Regions from separate parts of the Billgrantia diversa genome, predicted to be linked through region 3. Evidence: predicted binding sites of a transcription regulator. Region 3 holds the regulator's gene; each other region holds the start of a gene.

Region 1 (4,489 bases), 800 kb from region 3:
GCTCCCTGGGGCCGGGAGCATGCTCGGCGCGGCGTACTGCCTGGGTCAGGCTATAGCGCAGCAGACCCATTTCCTCGGTGCGCTTCTCCGACAGCTGGCAGCCGACCGGCTCGTAGTAGCTATCGGGCTTGCGCGAAAGTGGCGGCAGGCGAGGCACGATGACTGCGGCGATCAGTCCGGCCACCACCACGGTGAAGTAGAACTGCACGAACATGTGGTTGAGATCGACGAAGCTGGTGATCAGCAGGCTGAAGGCGATCGACACGATAGAGAAGTTTGTGGCGATGACCGAGGCTTCGCGACGGCTGTAGTAACCCTGCTCGTACTGTTGGGTAGTGATCAGGACGCCCACGGTGCCCGAGCCCATCCACGAGGCGGTGGCATCGATGGCACTGCGCCCGGGCAGGTTGAAGATCATCCGGAACGGCTTGCGTACCAGGCTGCCGATGAACTCCATGAAGCCGAACTCGACCAGGAACGGCAGCAGCAGGGCGGCGAAGAAGAAAAAGGTCAGCAGCACAGGCGCCAGGTCGTTGAGCATCACGCCACCGGTGAACGAGGCGGTGACGAACTCGGGCCCGAACTGGAAGTACGTCATCAGGGCGAAGGCCGCCCCGAGGAGGCGCATGCCGAACCACACCGGACCGACGTGGAACATGTCGTGCAGCACCCCTTTGTCGGCCCAGCGAGGCCGTGCGAGCTTGACCCAGGAGGTGGCCAGCACCGAGAGCACCAGTACGAATACGGCGATGGCCGGCAGGGCGCCGCCGAGCAGCGCCTTGAGCCCGTCGGCCATCAGCCCCATTCCGATGTTGATGGTGTCGCCGACCTGGAACGGCACCAGGAACAAGCCGACGCCGATAGCAGAGGGAACGATGAATTTCAGCAGGTTGCTGCGCTCGAAAGGCGCCGGAACGGCAGCATTTCGCTGAAAGTTGTCAGTGGTGGACATGGGTTTACCCTTGGGTTGTCGTTGTAGGTTCATGCGGTGTCATGTCAATCGCGGCGCTTGACGCCCGGCAGGACGCAGAGCATCTCGTAGAGCAGGGTGGCGCCCATCAGCGCCGTGTTGCCGCTGGTGTCGTAGGGCGGCGAGACCTCGACCAGGTCGCCGCCGACGATGTTCAGCCCGGCGGCGCCACGTACGATCTCGAGCCCCTGGGCCGAGGTCAGGCCGCCCATCTCGACGGTGCCGGTGCCGGGGGCGACGGAGGGGTCCAGCCCGTCGATGTCGAAGGTGATATAGACCGGGGTATCGCCCATCTGCTCGCGCACCTCTTTCATCAGCGGCTCGAGCGAGCGGTACCAGCACTCCTCGGCGGTGACCACGCGGAAACCCTGTTGACGGCACCAGTCGAAGTCCTCGGCGGCATAGCCGGTGCCGCGCAGCCCGATCTGCGCCACTTTGCCCTTGGCCAGGAGCCCTTCTTCCTGGGCGCGACGAAACGGCGTGCCATGGGCCAGAGGCTCGCCGAACATGTGCTCGTTGACGTCGGCATGGGCATCGATGTGGATCAGCCCCACCGGGCCATGTCTGTTGGCGATAGCGCGCAGAATCGGTAGCGTGATCAGGTGGTCGCCGCCCAGCGTGAGCGGGATGCTGCCGTGGCCAAGCACCTCGTCGTAGAAGCGGCTGATGATGTCCACGGTCTTGGGTAGATGGAAGGTATTGATCGGCACGTCGCCGATATCGGCCACCTGCAGGCTGTCGAAGGGGGCGGCGCGGGTCGCCATGTTATAGGGGCGCAGCATGCGCGACTCGTCGCGTATCTGGCGCGGCCCCAGGCGGGTGCCGGGGCGGTTGGAGGTGCCGATGTCCAGCGGTACGCCGATGAAGGCCACGTCCAACCCTTCGGCCGTGGGCTGTGTGGGCAGGCGCATCATGGTGGCGGGGCCACCGAAGCGCGGCATGTCGTTGCCGCCTAGCGGCTGGTTGTAGTCGGTCATGGGTAGCCTCTGCTTTGTCATGATCTGCTTTACTATGTGACTAGTAGCAGTTTCCGTGCCAATGCCAGAAAGCCCTTATCATGGGCTTCTTGAGATGTGCGGATGCAGATTTGGATCGACCAGGATAAAGGTCGATACACCTATGCATCACGATACAAAAATGAATCCAAGCGTCTTGGGCAGCGAGAGTGAAATGAGCGAAATCGACCAAGAGGTGGTGCGTACCATCGTCGAGACGGCCAACGACCACTTCTTCATCGTCGATGGGTCGGGCCGCGTGCTCGATGTGAGCCCGGGGGCGGCGGCGGTATATGGCATGGCGCGGGAGCGCTTGATCGGCAGTTCGGTGCAGCGCCTCGAAGCGGAGGGCGTCCTCAAGCCTTCCATCAGCCTGGAGGTGATTCGCAGTGGCAAGCCGGTACAGTTGATGCAGGTCACCGGCACGGGCAGGCGAGTGATTGCCGAGGCGCATCCGGTCTATGTCAACGGTCGGCTCGAGCGGATCGTCAGTCGCTCGCGCGATCTCACCGACCTGCAACTGCTGCAGGACGAGTACGCGCTCTTGCAAAAGCGCTTCAGCGAGCACCTCAAACGCAGCCAGAGCGGGGCCGCCGGCGAGGACGGTCAGCTAGAGGATGTGCTGGAGAGCCTGGAGATCCGCAGCCAGGTGATGCGCGAGCTCGCCCTGCTGCTCAAGCGCGTGGCGCCCTCGGACGCCACCGTGCTCATGCTAGGAGAGTCCGGCGTCGGCAAGACCGCCTTCGCCCGCCAGCTGCACCGCTGGAGTCGACGCCGCGAAGGACCCTTTCTCGAGGTGAACTGCGGGGCGATTCCCGAAAACCTGTTCGAATCGGAGATGTTCGGCTATCAGCCAGGCGCCTTCAGCGGTGCGGCACGCCAGGGCAAGGCGGGGCTGCTGGAGCAGGCCCAGGGCGGCACGCTGTTCCTCGATGAGATCGGCGAGCTGCCACTACTGATGCAGACCAAGCTGCTCAAGGTGATCCAGGACGGCAGTGTCACCCGGCTCGGCGACACCCGCCAGCGGCAGGTCGACTTCCGCCTGGTGGTCGCCACCAACCAGGACCTGGCCAAGCGCGTCGAGACGGGCGCGTTCCGCCTCGACCTGTATTATCGCCTTAACGTCATTCCGGTCACGCTGCCGCCGCTGCGCGAGCGCCGCGAGGACATTCCGGCACTGGTCGAGGCCTGCCTGGAACGACTCAATCAGCGCTACGGCCGGCAGAAGCTGCTGCACGGTAGCGTGTGGTCGGAGCTGATGGGAGGCGACTGGCCGGGCAACGTGCGCGAGCTGGAGAACTGGCTGGAGCGCGCCTGGCTCTCGTCGGCGGGGGACCTGATTCACTCGCCCACGCCGGGCGACACCGCGGGCGTGGCAACGATGGCAACTCCGCACGCGGCGTCGGCGCGGGCGGAATTGGCCGAGGACGAAGGGCTTGCCGCCTATCTGGCCCGAATCGAATGCGATGTGCTGCGGGCGCTGTGCCGTTCGCTTACCACGACTTACGCCATCGCCGAACGGCTGGGTATCAGCCAGCCAAGCGTGGTGCGCAAGCTGAAGCGGCACGGGCTCAAGATTCAGCGCTGAGCCGAGTTTTCCATGATGACCCGCTCGAGGATCTCGAAGCGGCCGGGCACTAGGGCGTCCTCTACCGCGGTGATGCGCAACACGTGGCCCAAGTCGGGGTGGGCGGGGCGGGCGATGAGCCGACCGGCTTCCAGCAGCTCCTGGTTCAGACGTCCCGCCAGCTCCGCACTGGGCAAGCGCAGGGCGATGAAGTTGGTCGCGCTGGGCAGCACCTCGGCGCCCAGGTCGTGGAAGTGCGAGGCCAGCCGCTCGCGGCGCTGCTTGACCGCATGGACGTGCGCCTCGACTTCGCTGTGATGGTCGAGGACGGTCTCAGCGGCAGCCTGGGTCAGGGTCGTGACGGCATAGTGAATGCGCACCTTCATCATCATGGCCAGCGTCTCGGGCTCGGCAATGGCATAGCCGATGCGCAGCCCGGCCAGGCCATGGGCCTTGGAAAGGGTGCGCAGGCGGATCACTCCGGGCATTACCTCACGGCTGTAGGCAGAGTCGGCATCGTCGCGAAAGTCGTGGTAGGCCTCGTCGATCAGCAACCAGCAGTCTTCGGGAAGTTCGGCACGTAGTCGGTGGATCTCGTCGTCGCTGTGCAGGTGACCGCTGGGGTTGTCGGGGTTGGCGACGTAGACGAGCCGGGCTCCATGCTCATGGGCACTCTCTTTCAGTGCCTCCAGGTCCGGTGCGAGCAAGCCGGGGGCCTCACGGTAGCGCCGTTCGACGAGTTGGCAGCCCTGGCCCCGGGCGAAGTAACCGAAGGTGGGGTAGGTGCCGCTGGCGCTCACCACCGTGCAGCCCGGCGTAGCCACCGTGCGCAATGCCAGCGCGATCAGGCTATCGGCCCCGGCATCCACTAGGGTAACGTCCAACGGCAGGCCGTAGAGCGAGGCGAGGCGTTGGCGCACGCCCAGTGCCTCCGAGTCGCCATAGCAGTAAACGTGC
Region 2 (4,489 bases), 1.6 Mb from region 3:
CGCATTCGCCAAGGCGTCGGCGTCGTTCAGGTCGCGAAAGACGTGAACGCCCGGCAGCTCCAGCCCCGGCACCGGCGGGCGGGCCGGATGGGAGCCGGTGGCCAGCACCAGGTGGTCGTAGTCGAGTTCGCGGCCGGCATCGGTGGTCAGGCGCCGTGCGCTGCGCTCGATCGTCTCCACGCGCTCGCCCAGCACCAGCTCGATGCCCTGTTCGGCGTACCACTCGGCATCGCGCAGGGTCAGGGCGTCGCGCTCCATCTCGCCGGCGAGTAGCGGCGAGAGCAGGATGCGGTTGTAGGCCGGCGTCGTTTCGGCACCGATCACGGTGATGCGGGCGGGCCGCTCCGGCCGGGCGAGGAGCGCTTCGACCAGGCGATGGCCGGCCATGCCGTTGCCGACGATGACCAGGTGTTCGCTGGGTGCCGTTGCGGGATGTGGCTGACGCATGGCTGACAGCTCCTCTCGATGCTTGAGTGACTGGATGAAAACCAAGTGACCGGGTCAAAACGCAACGACGCCTCGGCGCGGCCCCTATCGATCTGGAATCGAATCGGGAAGCGCAGAGACGTCGTTGTCGAATATGTGTCGGCGACCGCCATTGATCGCCTCACTCAGTACAGTTCAAGAACCCGGCCAGAATGCCAGAACGCCGCTAATTTCATTTAAAGAACATGAGGTTGGGCTTCGTAAATGCGACCGGCTGGAGCCCGGCTCCCGCCGGCCGTGCACATCAGTGGTGCGTCGCGGCATCGAAATGCACAGGGCTGTAGCAAGCCGCCAGCAGCGCCGGGTCGAAGCGTCCACCCGCTTCTTCCAGTTGCCTGACGATGGGCGCGGCGAAGTGCAGCGCGGCCTGCGGCGTGGGGCGCAGCACGTCCGGGCCGCAGAGCTGCTGGTGGGCGCTTCGTCGTGGGCGAGGGTCTGTAGGTGGCGCACCGAGCGGTCGAGATAGGGCGGCAGGGCCAGCCATTCGAGCGCCTGGTGGCGGTGTTCGGGTGAGGCGTAAAGCCACTCGCCGGCATCGCGTAGTGCGCGTAGCAGGGCGGCCAGCGTGGCCGGGTAGCGCTGCGCCCAGGAGCGCGTCACGCCGAGTACCTTTTCCGGGTGGTTGGGCCATAGCTGGGCGCCGGTGGTCACCAGCCGGCCCACCTCGCAATGGCGGGCCAGGGTGCCCCAGGGCTCGCCGGCACAGAAACCGTCGATCTGCCCGTCGCGCAGGGCTTCGACCATGCGCGGCGGCGGCAGGGCGACCAACTCCACGTCGCGGTCGGGGGCGATGTCGCCCAGGGTGAGCCATTCGCGCAGCTGATAGTGCTGGCAGGAGTAGGGGTAGACCATGGCCAGGCGCGGGCGCTTGCCGCTGCCCTTGCCGCGTAGCCAGTTGCCCAGCGCCAGGGCGCTGTCGGCCGGGTCGCTGCCGAGCGTGGCGCCGCTGGCCTGGCACAGGGCGTCGGACAGCGTCACGGTATTGCCGTTGCGGCTGAGCAACAGCGGGGCCAGCGTTTCGCAGGGGGCGCGCCCCAGCCCCAGGCTCATGGCCAGCGGCATGGGGGCGAGCATCTGGGCGCCGTCGAGCAGGCCGGCGGCGACCTTGTCGCGCAGGGTGGTCCAGGCGTTCTCCCGCGACAGGCTGACATCCAGCCCCTGGGCGGTGAAGCAGCCCCGTTCGCGGGCGACGATCAGCAGGGCGGCGTCGAGCAGTGGAACGAAACCGAGGGAGATGCGCTCGAGTTCCGGCGAGTTGGCGTGGTGTTGCGGGTGGCTCATGAGCGGGATCCCCGTGGTTCGGAGGCGGGCACGGTCGGGTTCAGGCGGGCGAGAATGTCGATGACGCTGTCGGCGACCTCGGCGATGCGCTGGCCGCGGTCCATTGCCAGCTTGCGCAGCATGCGGTAGGCCTGCTCCTCGTCGCAGTTCTGGTGCTTCATCAGCAGGCCCTTGGCGCGTTCGATGCGCTTGCGTTCGGTCAGCTGGTTGCGTGCCTTGTCCAGTTCCTGGCGCATGCTCTGGAAGGCGTCGAAGCGGGCGATGGCCACCTCGACGATGGATTCGACCCGCTCGGGCACCAGGCCGTCGACCACATAGGCGCTGACGCCGGACTTGAGCGCGGCCTGCAGCATGTCGGAGTCGTGCTGGTCGGCGAAGAACACCACCGGGCGCGGGTTCTCGCGGTTGAGCAGCGCCATGCTTTCCAGCGTGTCGCGGTCGGGGCTCTCCATGTCGATGATCACCACGTCGGGCTGGTGGCGTTCGACCATCTGGTTGAGGCTGGCCGGGCTCGCGAGCCGGCAGATGACCCGGTGCCCTTCGGCCATCAATGCCTCCTCGACCATGGCGGCGCGTACCACCTCGTCGTCGACCAGCAGGATGTTCAGGGGTGATGGCATAGTGGCGTCGCTCGTGTCTGGCTAAGGCTCCGTCCCTTGTCAAGCAAGAACCATTCCAAATGTGAGTTCCCGCGCTCCTGGCGCAGCCTGGCGAAGGGTGGCTTATGGGGCGGTTGCTGCGTCGCAGCGTTCCGGTTGGCATTCTGGCACCAGACTGGTGCATTGCGGGCGTCGGCCCTGCCGGTTCATGGTGCGCTGACGCATGGGCAAGCCGACGAGTATGCGGCAGCGGAAGAGACATCTGCCTGAAACGGTCGAGTTATACGCCACATGGCACACATCCTGCTTGATTGCTTGGTAGAAAGAAATCAGGTGAATTCAATGGGAGCGCAACGTTCAGCGCCCCAAGCGGCAACGACGCCCGCCAACCGCCACCCCTTGGGGACGGCCGTTGGCGGGCGTCGTCGTTACGCGAACGACGAGACAGGAGATGGACATGCGCGAGGCCCGAACCACTTGCCCCTACTGTGGCGTCGGCTGTGGCGTGCTGGCCTGCGTCGAGGACGGCGAGATCGTCGACGTGCAGGGCGACCCGGAGCACCCGGCCAACTTCGGCCGGCTGTGTGTGAAGGGCTCGGCCCTGCACGAGACGCTGGGCAACCACGGCCGCCTGACCCGGCCGCGGGTCGACGGCGTCGAGGTGGACTGGGAGACGGCGCTGACAACGATAGCCGAGCGGCTCACGGCGGTGCAGGCCACCCACGGCTCCCAGGCGGTGGCCGCCTACCTCTCCGGGCAGCTGCTGACCGAGGATTACTACGTCGCCAACAAGCTGTTCAAGGGCTTTCTCGGTACGCCGCACCTGGATACCAACTCACGGCTGTGCATGGCCTCGGCGGTGGCCGCCCACAAGCGCGCCTTCGGCGCCGATGCCGTGCCGTGCAGCTACGAGGATCTCGAAGAGGCAGAGCTGGTGGTGTTGGTGGGCTCCAACCTGGCCTGGAACCACCCGGTGCTCTACCAGCGCCTGAAGGTGGCCAAGCAGCGCAACCCGCTGCTGCGGGTGGTGGTGATCGACCCACGGGTCACCGACACCTGCGAGATCGCCGATCTCTACCTGGGGCTCAAGCCGGGTAGCGATGCGCGCCTGTTCACCGGGCTGCTGGCGTGGATGGCCAAGCGCAACAAGCTCGACTGGGTCTACCTGGAAGCCCATGTTCAGGGCTTCGACGAGGCACTGGCCGCGGCGCGCGAGCAGGATGCCGGCGTCGAGGCTATCGCCGCCGACTGTGACGTCGATGCCGAGCGCCTGGAAACTTTCTTCTACTGGTTCGCCAGCCACCTGCACGTGGTCACGCTGTTCTCCCAGGGTATCAACCAGTCGTCCAGCGGCACCGACAAGGGCAACGCCATCATCAATTGCCACCTGGCGGGCGGCAAGATCGGCCTGCCCGGGGCGGGGCCGTTCTCGATCACCGGCCAGCCCAACGCCATGGGCGGGCGCGAGGTGGGCGGGCTGGCCAACCAGCTCGCCGCCCACATGGACTACGACACCCCCGGTGCGCGGGATCGCGTCACGCGTTTCTGGGCCACCGAGCGGCGGGTGCCGTGCCTGCCCGATGGCCCCGGCCACAAGGCGGTGGCGCTGTTCGAGGCGATCGAGCGCGGCGAGGTGCAGGCACTGTGGATCATGGCCACCAATCCCGCCGTGAGCCTGCCGCGTGCCGACCGGGTGCGCGCGGCACTCGAGAAGTGCCCGCAGGTGATCGTCTCCGAGTGCATGGCCGACGCCGACCTGCTGGCCTATGCCGACATCGTGCTGCCGGCGTCGAGCTGGTCGGAGAAGGACGGCACCGTGACCAACTCCGAGCGGCGCATCTCGCGCCAGCGCGGCATCCTGCCGCCACCGGGGGAGGCGCGCCACGACTGGTGGATCGTCTGCGAGGTGGCCAAGCGGCTGGGCTTCGGCGAAGCCTTCGACTACAGCCACCCAAGCGAGATCTTCGACGAGCACGCCCGGCTCTCGGGCTTCGAGAACGGTGAGCGCCCGGGTGAGAGCCGCCGGCTGTTCGATATCTCCGGCCTGGTCGGGCTCGACCGGGCCGCCTACGACGCCCTGACGCCGATCCAGTGGCCGGTCAATGCCGGCGCCCCTCACGGCA
Region 3 (4,489 bases):
TCTCGATCACCACGCGCGGCAGGCGAGGCTCGAGCAGTTACTGGAGGAATTCCATGTCACCCACATTCGCGACAACCTTGGCATGAGCCTGTCCGGCGGCGAGCGGCGGCGCGTCGAAATCGCCCGGGCGCTGGCCACCGAGCCGGCTTTCATTCTGCTCGACGAACCCTTCGCCGGGGTTGATCCGATCTCGGTGGGCGAAATCAAGGGGATCATCCGCCAGCTCAAGTCGCGCGACATCGGTGTGCTGATCACCGACCACAACGTCCGCGAGACCCTCGATATCTGTGATTCGGCTTACATCGTCGGCGACGGCCAGATCATTGCCGAAGGGGACGCCGAGGCGATCCTGGCCAACAGGCGGGTCCGGGAAGTTTACCTCGGGGAAGACTTCCGCCTATAACGCACTTTTTCTCATCATGCAAGCGCATGATCTCTAATTAATTATTTGTATTAGGCATGCATATTGCCAATGGCATGCTTATTGCACCCACCCCTCTTGCAAGTCAGCGTCCGCCAGTCTAGGGTAGAGTCTTTCCGGCAAATGAGCCCTTACCCTCATGGCCATGAAAGCATCCTTGCAATTGCGCGTCGGCACCCAGCTGACCATGACTCCCCAACTGCAGCAGGCCATTGCCCTGCTGCAGCTCTCGACCCTCGATCTTCGCCAGGAGATCCAGCAGGCGCTGGAATCCAACCCTATGCTGGAGCTCGACGACGGCTTCGGCGAGCAGGCCGCCAGCGAAATCCAGAGCGATGATTGGGCCGACGAGATACCCAGTGAGCTTTCCACCGACAGCGACTGGACGGATACCTATCCCGACCATGGTACGAGCTCAGGCAGCGCCACCGGCGAAGGCCCGGATTTCGAGCGCCAGGCCTCGGCGCAGACGCTGACCGGCCATCTGATCTGGCAACTGGCGATGACCGACTTGAGCGACCGTCAGCGTCAGATTGCCGAAAGCCTGATCGATGCCGTCGACGGCACGGGTTACCTGGCCCAGCCCCTCGAAGAGATTCGCGACGGCCTGCGCCGGCAAGGACTAGAAGGCTTGCCCACACGGGAAGTCGAGCAGGTCTTGCTGCGTCTGCAGCAGTTCGAGCCGACCGGCGTGTTCGCTCGCGACCTGCGCGAGTGCCTGATGCTACAGCTGGCTGCGCTGCCTGACGATACACCGCTGCTGCCCCAGACTCGTCGGCTGGTGCGCCAGTTTCTCGAGGCACTGGCCGCTGATGATCGTCGCCTGCTCAAGCGTCGTCTGGGTCTGGACGACAAATCGCTGGACGAGGTCATTGCCCTGGTTCGCTCGCTCGATCCGCGTCCCGGCAGCGCCTATGCCGATGTCGGCAGCAGCTACGTCACGCCGGACCTGGTCGCTTACCACGATGAATCCGGCTGGCGCGTGGAACTCAATGCCGAGGCCCTGCCCCGGCTACGCCTCCAGCCCGACTACGTGGCGCTGGTGCGCCGTGCCGACAAGAGTCAGGACAACCAATTTCTCAAGGATCACCTGCAGGAAGCCCGCTGGCTGATGAAAAGCCTCGCCAGCCGCAACGACACCCTGCTGCGGGTTGGGCGCGAGATCATGGCCCGCCAGATCGACTTTCTCGAACACGGCGAGGAGGGAATGAAACCACTGGTGCTGGCCGACATTGCCCAGGCGGTGGAGATGCACGAATCGACCATTTCGCGGGTGACGACACAGAAGTTCATCCATACGCCCCGCGGCGTTTTCGAACTGAAGTACTTCTTCTCCAGTCATGTCGGCGGCAACGGTGACGGCGACGTCCACTCGAGCACGGCGATCCGCGCCCGTATCCGCAAGCTGATCGCCGAAGAGACGCCGCGCAAGCCGCTCTCCGACAGCCGCTTGGTCGACCTGCTGGCCGCGGATGGCATTCAAGTCGCCCGCCGCACGGTTGCCAAGTACCGTGAAGCTCTGGGAATTCCTTCCTCGAGCGAGCGCAAGCGTTTTCGCTGATGCCTCGAATCAACCTTGATCCCCGACAATCCCGCCGCTCGAGGGGGTATGCAGGGCAGTAAAAAGGGTTACAATCGAGCTACCACCCGAAGGACGAAGGAGCTTGTCATGCAAGTCAACATCACCGGCCATCATGTTGAGCTGACCGATTCACTGCGTGACTATGTGAGCGAGAAGCTGAGCCGCGTCCAGCGACACTATGACAACATTACCAATGTGCAAGTCACGCTCTCGATCGAGAAGGAGCGTCAGCAGGCCGCCTGCACGCTGCATGCCGCCGGCGCCGATCTGCATGCCGAAGCTTCCGATCAGGACATGTACGCCGCAATTGATGCGCTGACCGACAAGCTCGATCGTCAACTGGTTAAACACAAGGAAAAGGCCCAGGCTCGCGCCCAGGGCGCCGGCATTCGCTGAGTTGCCATGACACTGGAAACCATCCTGCCTCCGGAACGCGCTCTGTTCGACGTTCCCGGGGGCAGCAAGAAGAGGGTGCTGGAGTTCTTCAGCACCTTCATTGCGCAGAATACTCCGAGCCTCGACAGTCAGGAGGTCTTCGGCAGACTCGTCGGTCGTGAGAGGTTGGGCAGTACCGGCATCGGCAATGGTGTGGCCATTCCCCATGCCCGTAGCCCGCACTGTCATAACCCCGTAGCGACCTTTCTCAAACTTGCCGAACCCATCGACTTCGACGCCATCGACGGCGAGCCGGTCGATCTGGTGTTCGTGCTTTTGGTACCGGAAGAAGCCGACGATACGCATCTGTCGCTGCTGAGCCAGGTGGCTAGCGTCATGAACGACGCCGAGACGCGGGCGCGACTGCGCAAATGCGCAAGCCAGCGCGAGCTCCATGAGCGTCTCATCGAAGCGATTCGACGACAGTCCTCGGCCTGACACTCACCTCGCCGTTCGGCCAGCCCTGATCAGGAGAACTCTCATGCAGCTTGTGATCATCAGCGGCCGCTCCGGCTCTGGAAAATCGATCGCGCTGCAAGCGCTCGAGGATATCGGCTACTACGCCATCGACAACCTGCCGGCGATGCTGCTCGGGTCCTTGGTTGATGAGCTACGCAACTCGCCCACCATCCAGACCTCGATCGCCGTCAGTATCGACGCGCGCAACCTGCCCCATGCCCTGGAGCGCTTCCCACGCCTGTTGGAAGAGCTGCGTATCAAGCAGGTCGACTGTCAGGTCATCTACCTGACCACCGATGCACGCATCTTGCTCGAACGCTACTCCGCTACCCGGCGTCGCCATCCCCTGACCCGTGGCCGGGACATGACCCTGGGCGAAGCCATCGAGTCGGAAGACGTGACGCTGAGTGACATTCGCAACCTGGCGGACCTGATCATCGACACCTCACGGCTGTCGGTACATGACCTGCGCGGGCGAATCACCGAACAGGTGGCCAGTCATCGCGCGGACCAACTTACCCTGACCGTGGAGTCGTTCGGCTTCAAGGGTGGCGTACCCCTCGACGCCGATATCGTCTTCGACGCACGCTGTCTGCCCAACCCCTACTGGGACCCACGCCTGCGCTCGGCTACCGGCCGAGAACCTAGCATTGTGGCATTCCTTGAACAGTACCCATTGGTACAGCAGATGCTCGACGATATCGTCGCCTGGGTAGAACGCTGGCTTCCCGCCTACCGCGATACACACCGCAGCTATCTGACCGTTGCCATCGGTTGCACCGGTGGCCAGCACCGCTCGGTGTACCTGGCCGAGCGCCTCGCCAAACATCTGGCCCGGCAACAGCCCGACGTGCGCCTGCGCCATCGAGAGCTAGGCATCCACACACCGGTCACCTCCGCCCGTGACGTGACCGAAGAGACGCCCGAACGCAAGGAAACCTGAGCGTGCCCTGCCGCAAGCTGACCCTGACCAACAAACGCGGCCTTCACGCCCGAGCTGCCACCAAGCTGGTGCAGTGCTGCCAGCCTTTTCACGCGCGCGTGTTCGTCAGCCGAGGGCAGCAGCAGGCCGATGCCAGCAACATCATGGCGCTACTGATGCTGGGCGCCCCCTGCGGCACCGAACTCGATGTCAGCGCCGAAGGGGAGGATGCCGAGGCGGTGCTGGAGGCCATCGAGGCACTATTCGAGGCCCGCTTCGAAGAGGATACCTAGGGGAATGGCTGCGCTCGTCCCCGACAACTTGATGGAAAGGCGTAAAGCGTCCATTCAGCTCATGAGCCGGCTACGGTCATCTCGTCGACAAGCCAGCTGCCGGTGTGAATGCTGCCGCGGGTATCGATATCGCTGCCCACGGCCAACAGCCCCTTGAACATCGCCTCCAGATTGCCGGCAATGGTGAACTCCTCCACCGGGTACTGAATCTCGCCGTTCTCGACCCAGAAGCCGGCCGCACCGCGTGAGTAGTCGCCGGTCACGCCATTGACACCCTGTCCCATCAGCTCGGTGACCAGTAAGCCGCGCCCCATGCGCGCGAGCAGTTCCTCGCGTGAGTCGAGCGGTGCCGTGATGCGCAGATTGCGTGCACCGCC
Region 4 (4,489 bases), 1.4 Mb from region 3:
GCCTTGCCACCACTGCCGACCATTATCGCTATGCCGATCAGATAACAGACGATTATCGCTACGCTTTCGAACCCGATCCGCCCCGGTCCCTCTCGTTGTCGCCGCACCAGACCGGCAATCAAGACGGTATTCATCAGCAAGGCCAGGGCGATCCAGAGTGATACTGAATCCGGTATGGCATGGTAGATGGACCCATCACGGTAAGCGACATCGGAAACAGCGGCAAACAGGGTATCGAAAGCATTGCCACCGATAATCCCACTCACGGCCAGTGTCAGTGCACCGCGGCGTACGGCTGCTACGGTGGTGACGAGTTCTGGCAGCGACGTGGCCACCGATGTCAGCAAGATCCCTACTGCCGCCTGGCTGATCCCAGATTCCTCGGCGATGACCGTGGCACTGCGTTCAAGCAGCCATCCGGCCAAGCCGATCAACGCGCCGAAGATGGCAAATGTGGCCAACAACCGACCCAGCGAGCGCTTCAGGTTGTCCTCTTCAGGCTCGTCGACTCGCGTCTCGTAAGTACGGGCGGGATTCCACATGGGATCGCTCTGGGTCTGGCTCACCAGGCGCAAGCCGAATACATAAGCGAAGAAGAGTAACGGGGTGACGGGGTGCACCTGCCACAGGGTTAGCTCGGGTGCGAATCGGCCCACCATGATCAGGGCCAATAGGCAGAGCAGGAGCGCGCCCTGCATGATATTGCCCAGCGAGGCGGCGGCGTGCTCGAGGTTGGCGCGCCGGTAGCAGATATCAGCAATGGTCAGGAACAGGGTCTGGGCGGCAATGCCCCCCAAGGCATTGCTCATGGCGAGCTCGGGACGTCCTCCCCAGGCGGCGCTGACCGAGACCATGATGCCTGACAATGAAGTCACCATGCCCAGCAGAACCGCACCGGCGATAGCTTCCCCCAGCCCGGTCCGGTCGGCAAGTTCGTCGACGACACGCGCAAGCCGAGTTCCCACCACGCCGATCACGGCGGTCATGGCAATGAACAACCCAATGGCCAGCGGCAGGCTTGTCGGGTTCAGGAACATGCAACACCGCAGCGGCGGCGGGCAAGAATTGAGAGATAATTACACATACGGCCTCCCTGGCCTTGGATGACGAAGCGGCTCGCCATCCTCGTGGCGAGTCGCTTCTAAGCGTAGTCGCCTCCCGCGAATGCCCTCAACCCTGGCGCAACTGCCTATCGAGCTGGCGGTACCCAATCGCCTCCATCAGCTCGCCGCGCTCCGGATGCGGTTTGGCGGCCAGGTCGGCCAGCGTCAGCGCCACCCGCAGCACCCGGTGATAGGCGCGCGCCGAGAGGCGCAGGCGCTCTAGCACGCCGGCCAGCCAGACACGGTCGGCCGTCGACAGGGCACAGGCGGCCTCCAGCTCGCGCCCGCCGAGGTGGGCGTTGAGCGCACCGCGCGCATACTGGCGCTCGCGGGCAGCCATGACCCGGGCGCGCACCTCCGCCGAGCTTTCGCCCACTTCGCGAGACGTGAGCTGCTCCGGCGGCAGCGCCGGCACTTCGATCTGCAGGTCGATACGATCGAGTAGCGGTCCCGAGAGCCGCGACTGGTAGCGCTGGATCTGCGCGGCGGTGCACTGGCAGGCCTGGCGCGGATCGCCCAAGTGACCGCAGGGGCACGGGTTCATTGCCGCTACCAGTTGAAAGCGGGCGGGGAAGCGGCGCTCATGATTGGCGCGAGCGATGTGGATGCGCCCCGACTCCATCGGCTCGCGCATCACCTCGAGCACGTGGCGGCTGAATTCCGGCAGCTCGTCGAGGAACAGCACGCCGTGGTGAGCCAGCGAGATCTCTCCAGGCCGCGGCCAGGAGCCGCCGCCGACCAGGGCCACGGCGCTGGCGGTGTGGTGCGGCGCGCGGAAGGGCCGACGCCCCCACTGTTCGGCCAGCGGCAGGCCGCACACCGAACGGATGGCGGCCACTTCCAGCGCCTCCTCCTCGGTGAGTTCCGGCAAGATACCCGGCAGGCGGCTGGCCAGCATGGTCTTGCCGGTGCCGGGCGGGCCGGCGAAGAGCAGGTTGTGCGAACCGGCCGCGGCGATCTCCAGCGCACGGCGGGCCTGGTGCTGGCCGCGTACCTCGGCCAGGTCGCCCTCGCGGTTATCGGTGACGGGTGGCGCCTCGAGGCGATGCGCGGCGATCGGCTTCTGCCCCAGCAGGTGCGCCATCACGTCGAGCAGGTGCTCGGCCGGTAGTACCTGAAGATCTCCGGCCAGTGCCGCTTCGTCGGCGTTCTCCTTGGGCACGATCAGCTTGCGCCCCGCCCGGCGTGCCGCCAGGGCCAGCGGCAACACGCCGTTGATGGGGCGCAGGCGACCGTCCAGCGCCAGCTCGCCGACGCTCTCGATCTCTTCGAGGGCCTCGCCGGGAAGCTGGCCGGAGGCGATCAGGATGCCCAGTGCAATGGGCAGATCGAAGCGCCCGCCGACCTTGGGCAGGTCGGCGGGCGCCAGGTTGAGCACGATTCTTCGCGTATTGGGAAAATCGAAGCCGGCATTGACGAGGGCGCTGCGCACCCGCTCACGGCTCTCCTTGACGGCGGCCTCGGGCAGGCCCACCAACGTCATCCCCGGCAGGCCATTGGCCAGGTGTACCTCGACCTGTACCTCGGGCGCTTCCAGCCCCAGGCCGGCCCGTGTGGCAACGATCGCCAGCATCGTGCAGTCCCTCGCAGTCCATTAGCGTAAGGGCTAGATACTAGCACTATGCCGCAGCGGGCTCTCCACGCTGGCTCAGCGCTGGGCCTCGTCGGGCCCGGTTTCATCCGTGTCGTTGGCCTCGGGCGACGTGAGAGTGGCCTGGGTCACCGGCGTCTCGCGGGCCGCCAGCGCCGTCTCCAGGGCCGCGACCTGCTGCTCCAGGGCTTCGACGCGAATTCGCGTGCGCTGCAGCACGTCCATCAAGATGTCGAAATCTTCGCGCGATACCAGCTCGAGGCGGTCGAAAGTACCGCGCACGATCTGCTGCACGCCCTTCTGGAATTCCTCCGGCGCCTGGGCTGCCCCCTGCAGGCGTTCGCCCAGCTGTTGTGCCAGCCGGCTGATGGGATCCTGATTCGCCATGGTGCGCTTCTCCTGTTGGCCTGCACATGTTGCCCTACAGCATACGCAAGGCCCCGCATCGACGCATGCCCTTCTCCCGCCCCCTCATGGCGCACCTGCACTGCGCCCAAGCACCAGCCTGGTGCAAGGCGGCGGTAGCCATTGCGCCATTGGAGCGCATTGCACAGAGGAACATTGCTGCAAACTACTGTTTATGAGATGCAAAAGCTGAGCCTGGCACGGTCTGCGCATGACGCGTCATACAGCCGGCTGGCGACCCTCGCCGCCTTTATTCCAGCAGGGAGAGACGCGATGAAGCTCATCACCGCCATCATCAAGCCGTTCAAGCTCGACGACGTCCGCGAGGCGCTGGCCGACAACGGCGTCCAAGGCATCACCGTGACCGAAGTCAAAGGCTTCGGCCGCCAGAAAGGTCACACCGAGCTCTATCGTGGCGCCGAATACGTGGTCGACTTCCTGCCCAAGGTGAAGGTCGAAGTCGCCGTTGACGACTCGCGCCTGGAATCCGTACTCGATGCCATTTGCAGTGCGGCCAACAGCGGCAAGATTGGCGACGGCAAGGTCTTCGTGACTCCGCTGGAGGATGTGATCCGCATCCGTACCGGCGAACGTGGCGCCGACGCCGTGTAACGGCTTCCAACATTACAAGAGCGATGGAGAAACTCTCATGAACGAACTTGCCGAGTTGAGCTACGCGCTCGACACCTTCTACTTCCTGATATGCGGCGTGCTGGTCATGTGGATGGCCGCCGGCTTCTCGATGCTCGAGGCCGGCCTGGTCCGTGCCAAGAACACCGCCGAGATCCTGACCAAGAATATCGCGCTGTTCGCCATCGCCTGCACCATGTACCTGCTGGTGGGCTACGCCATCATGTATTCGAGCGATGCCGGCGGCATCTTGCCCAACCTGGGCGTGCTGATCGGCAGCGAAAACGGCGTCGACGCCGTCATCGCCGGCGGCGACGATGCCCCCTACTACTCCATGCGCGCCGACTTCTTCTTCCAGGTAGTGTTCGTCGCCACCGCCATGTCGATCGTCTCCGGCGCCGTGGCCGAGCGCATGAAACTGTGGGCCTTCCTCGCCTTCGCCGTGGTCATGACCGGGGTCATCTATCCGGTATCAGGCTACTGGACCTGGGGCGGCGGCTGGCTCTCCGAGCTGGGCTTCTCCGACTATGCCGGCTCCGGCATCGTGCACATGGCCGGCGCCGCCGCAGCCCTCGCCGGTGTGCTGGTCCTTGGCCCGCGCAAGGGCAAGTACGGCAAGGACGGCAGCATCCACGCCATCCCCGGCGCCAACCTGCCGCTGGCCACCGTCGGTACCTTCATCCTGTGGATGGGCTGGTTCGGCTTCAACGGCGGCTCCGAGCTCAAGCTTTCCGACGTCGCTTCGGCCAACAACGTGGCC

The links. Region 3 encodes sigma-54, which starts transcription at its own class of promoters, with help from an activator protein. Its sites were predicted from a motif close to TGGCACNNNNNTTGCTNT; they were not measured.
Region 1: the regulator sigma-54 is predicted to act here: its motif matches at 1,991-2,008, upstream of speB (agmatinase).
Region 2: the regulator sigma-54 is predicted to act here: its motif matches at 2,659-2,676, upstream of HNO52_RS05935 (nitrate reductase).
Region 4: the regulator sigma-54 is predicted to act here: its motif matches at 3,296-3,313, upstream of HNO52_RS20040 (P-II family nitrogen regulator).

Annotation. Positions count from the first base shown of each region.
Region 1 is NZ_CP053382.1:2,101,182-2,105,670, forward strand. Features, by position in the region: gene HNO52_RS09715 (YjiH family protein) at 1-952, opposite strand, end outside; gene speB (agmatinase) at 997-1,947, opposite strand; gene HNO52_RS09725 (sigma-54 interaction domain-containing protein) at 2,141-3,553, shown strand; gene HNO52_RS09730 (pyridoxal phosphate-dependent aminotransferase) at 3,544-4,489, opposite strand, start outside.
Region 2 is NZ_CP053382.1:1,256,348-1,260,836, forward strand. Features, by position in the region: gene HNO52_RS05920 (NAD(P)/FAD-dependent oxidoreductase) at 1-447, opposite strand, end outside; gene HNO52_RS05925 (CmpA/NrtA family ABC transporter substrate-binding protein) at 622-1,767, opposite strand; gene HNO52_RS05930 (ANTAR domain-containing response regulator) at 1,764-2,387, opposite strand; gene HNO52_RS05935 (nitrate reductase) at 2,824-4,489, shown strand, end outside.
Region 3 is NZ_CP053382.1:2,900,979-2,905,467, forward strand. Features, by position in the region: gene lptB (LPS export ABC transporter ATP-binding protein) at 1-403, shown strand, start outside; gene HNO52_RS13410 (RNA polymerase factor sigma-54) at 561-1,982, shown strand; gene hpf (ribosome hibernation-promoting factor, HPF/YfiA family) at 2,091-2,399, shown strand; gene ptsN (PTS IIA-like nitrogen regulatory protein PtsN) at 2,406-2,876, shown strand; gene rapZ (RNase adapter RapZ) at 2,920-3,840, shown strand; gene HNO52_RS13430 (HPr family phosphocarrier protein) at 3,843-4,112, shown strand; gene pmbA (metalloprotease PmbA) at 4,172-4,489, opposite strand, start outside.
Region 4 is NZ_CP053382.1:4,297,749-4,302,237, forward strand. Features, by position in the region: gene HNO52_RS20025 (sodium:calcium antiporter) at 1-1,037, opposite strand, end outside; gene HNO52_RS20030 (YifB family Mg chelatase-like AAA ATPase) at 1,171-2,676, opposite strand; gene HNO52_RS20035 (accessory factor UbiK family protein) at 2,752-3,081, opposite strand; gene HNO52_RS20040 (P-II family nitrogen regulator) at 3,373-3,711, shown strand; gene HNO52_RS20045 (ammonium transporter AmtB) at 3,749-4,489, shown strand, end outside.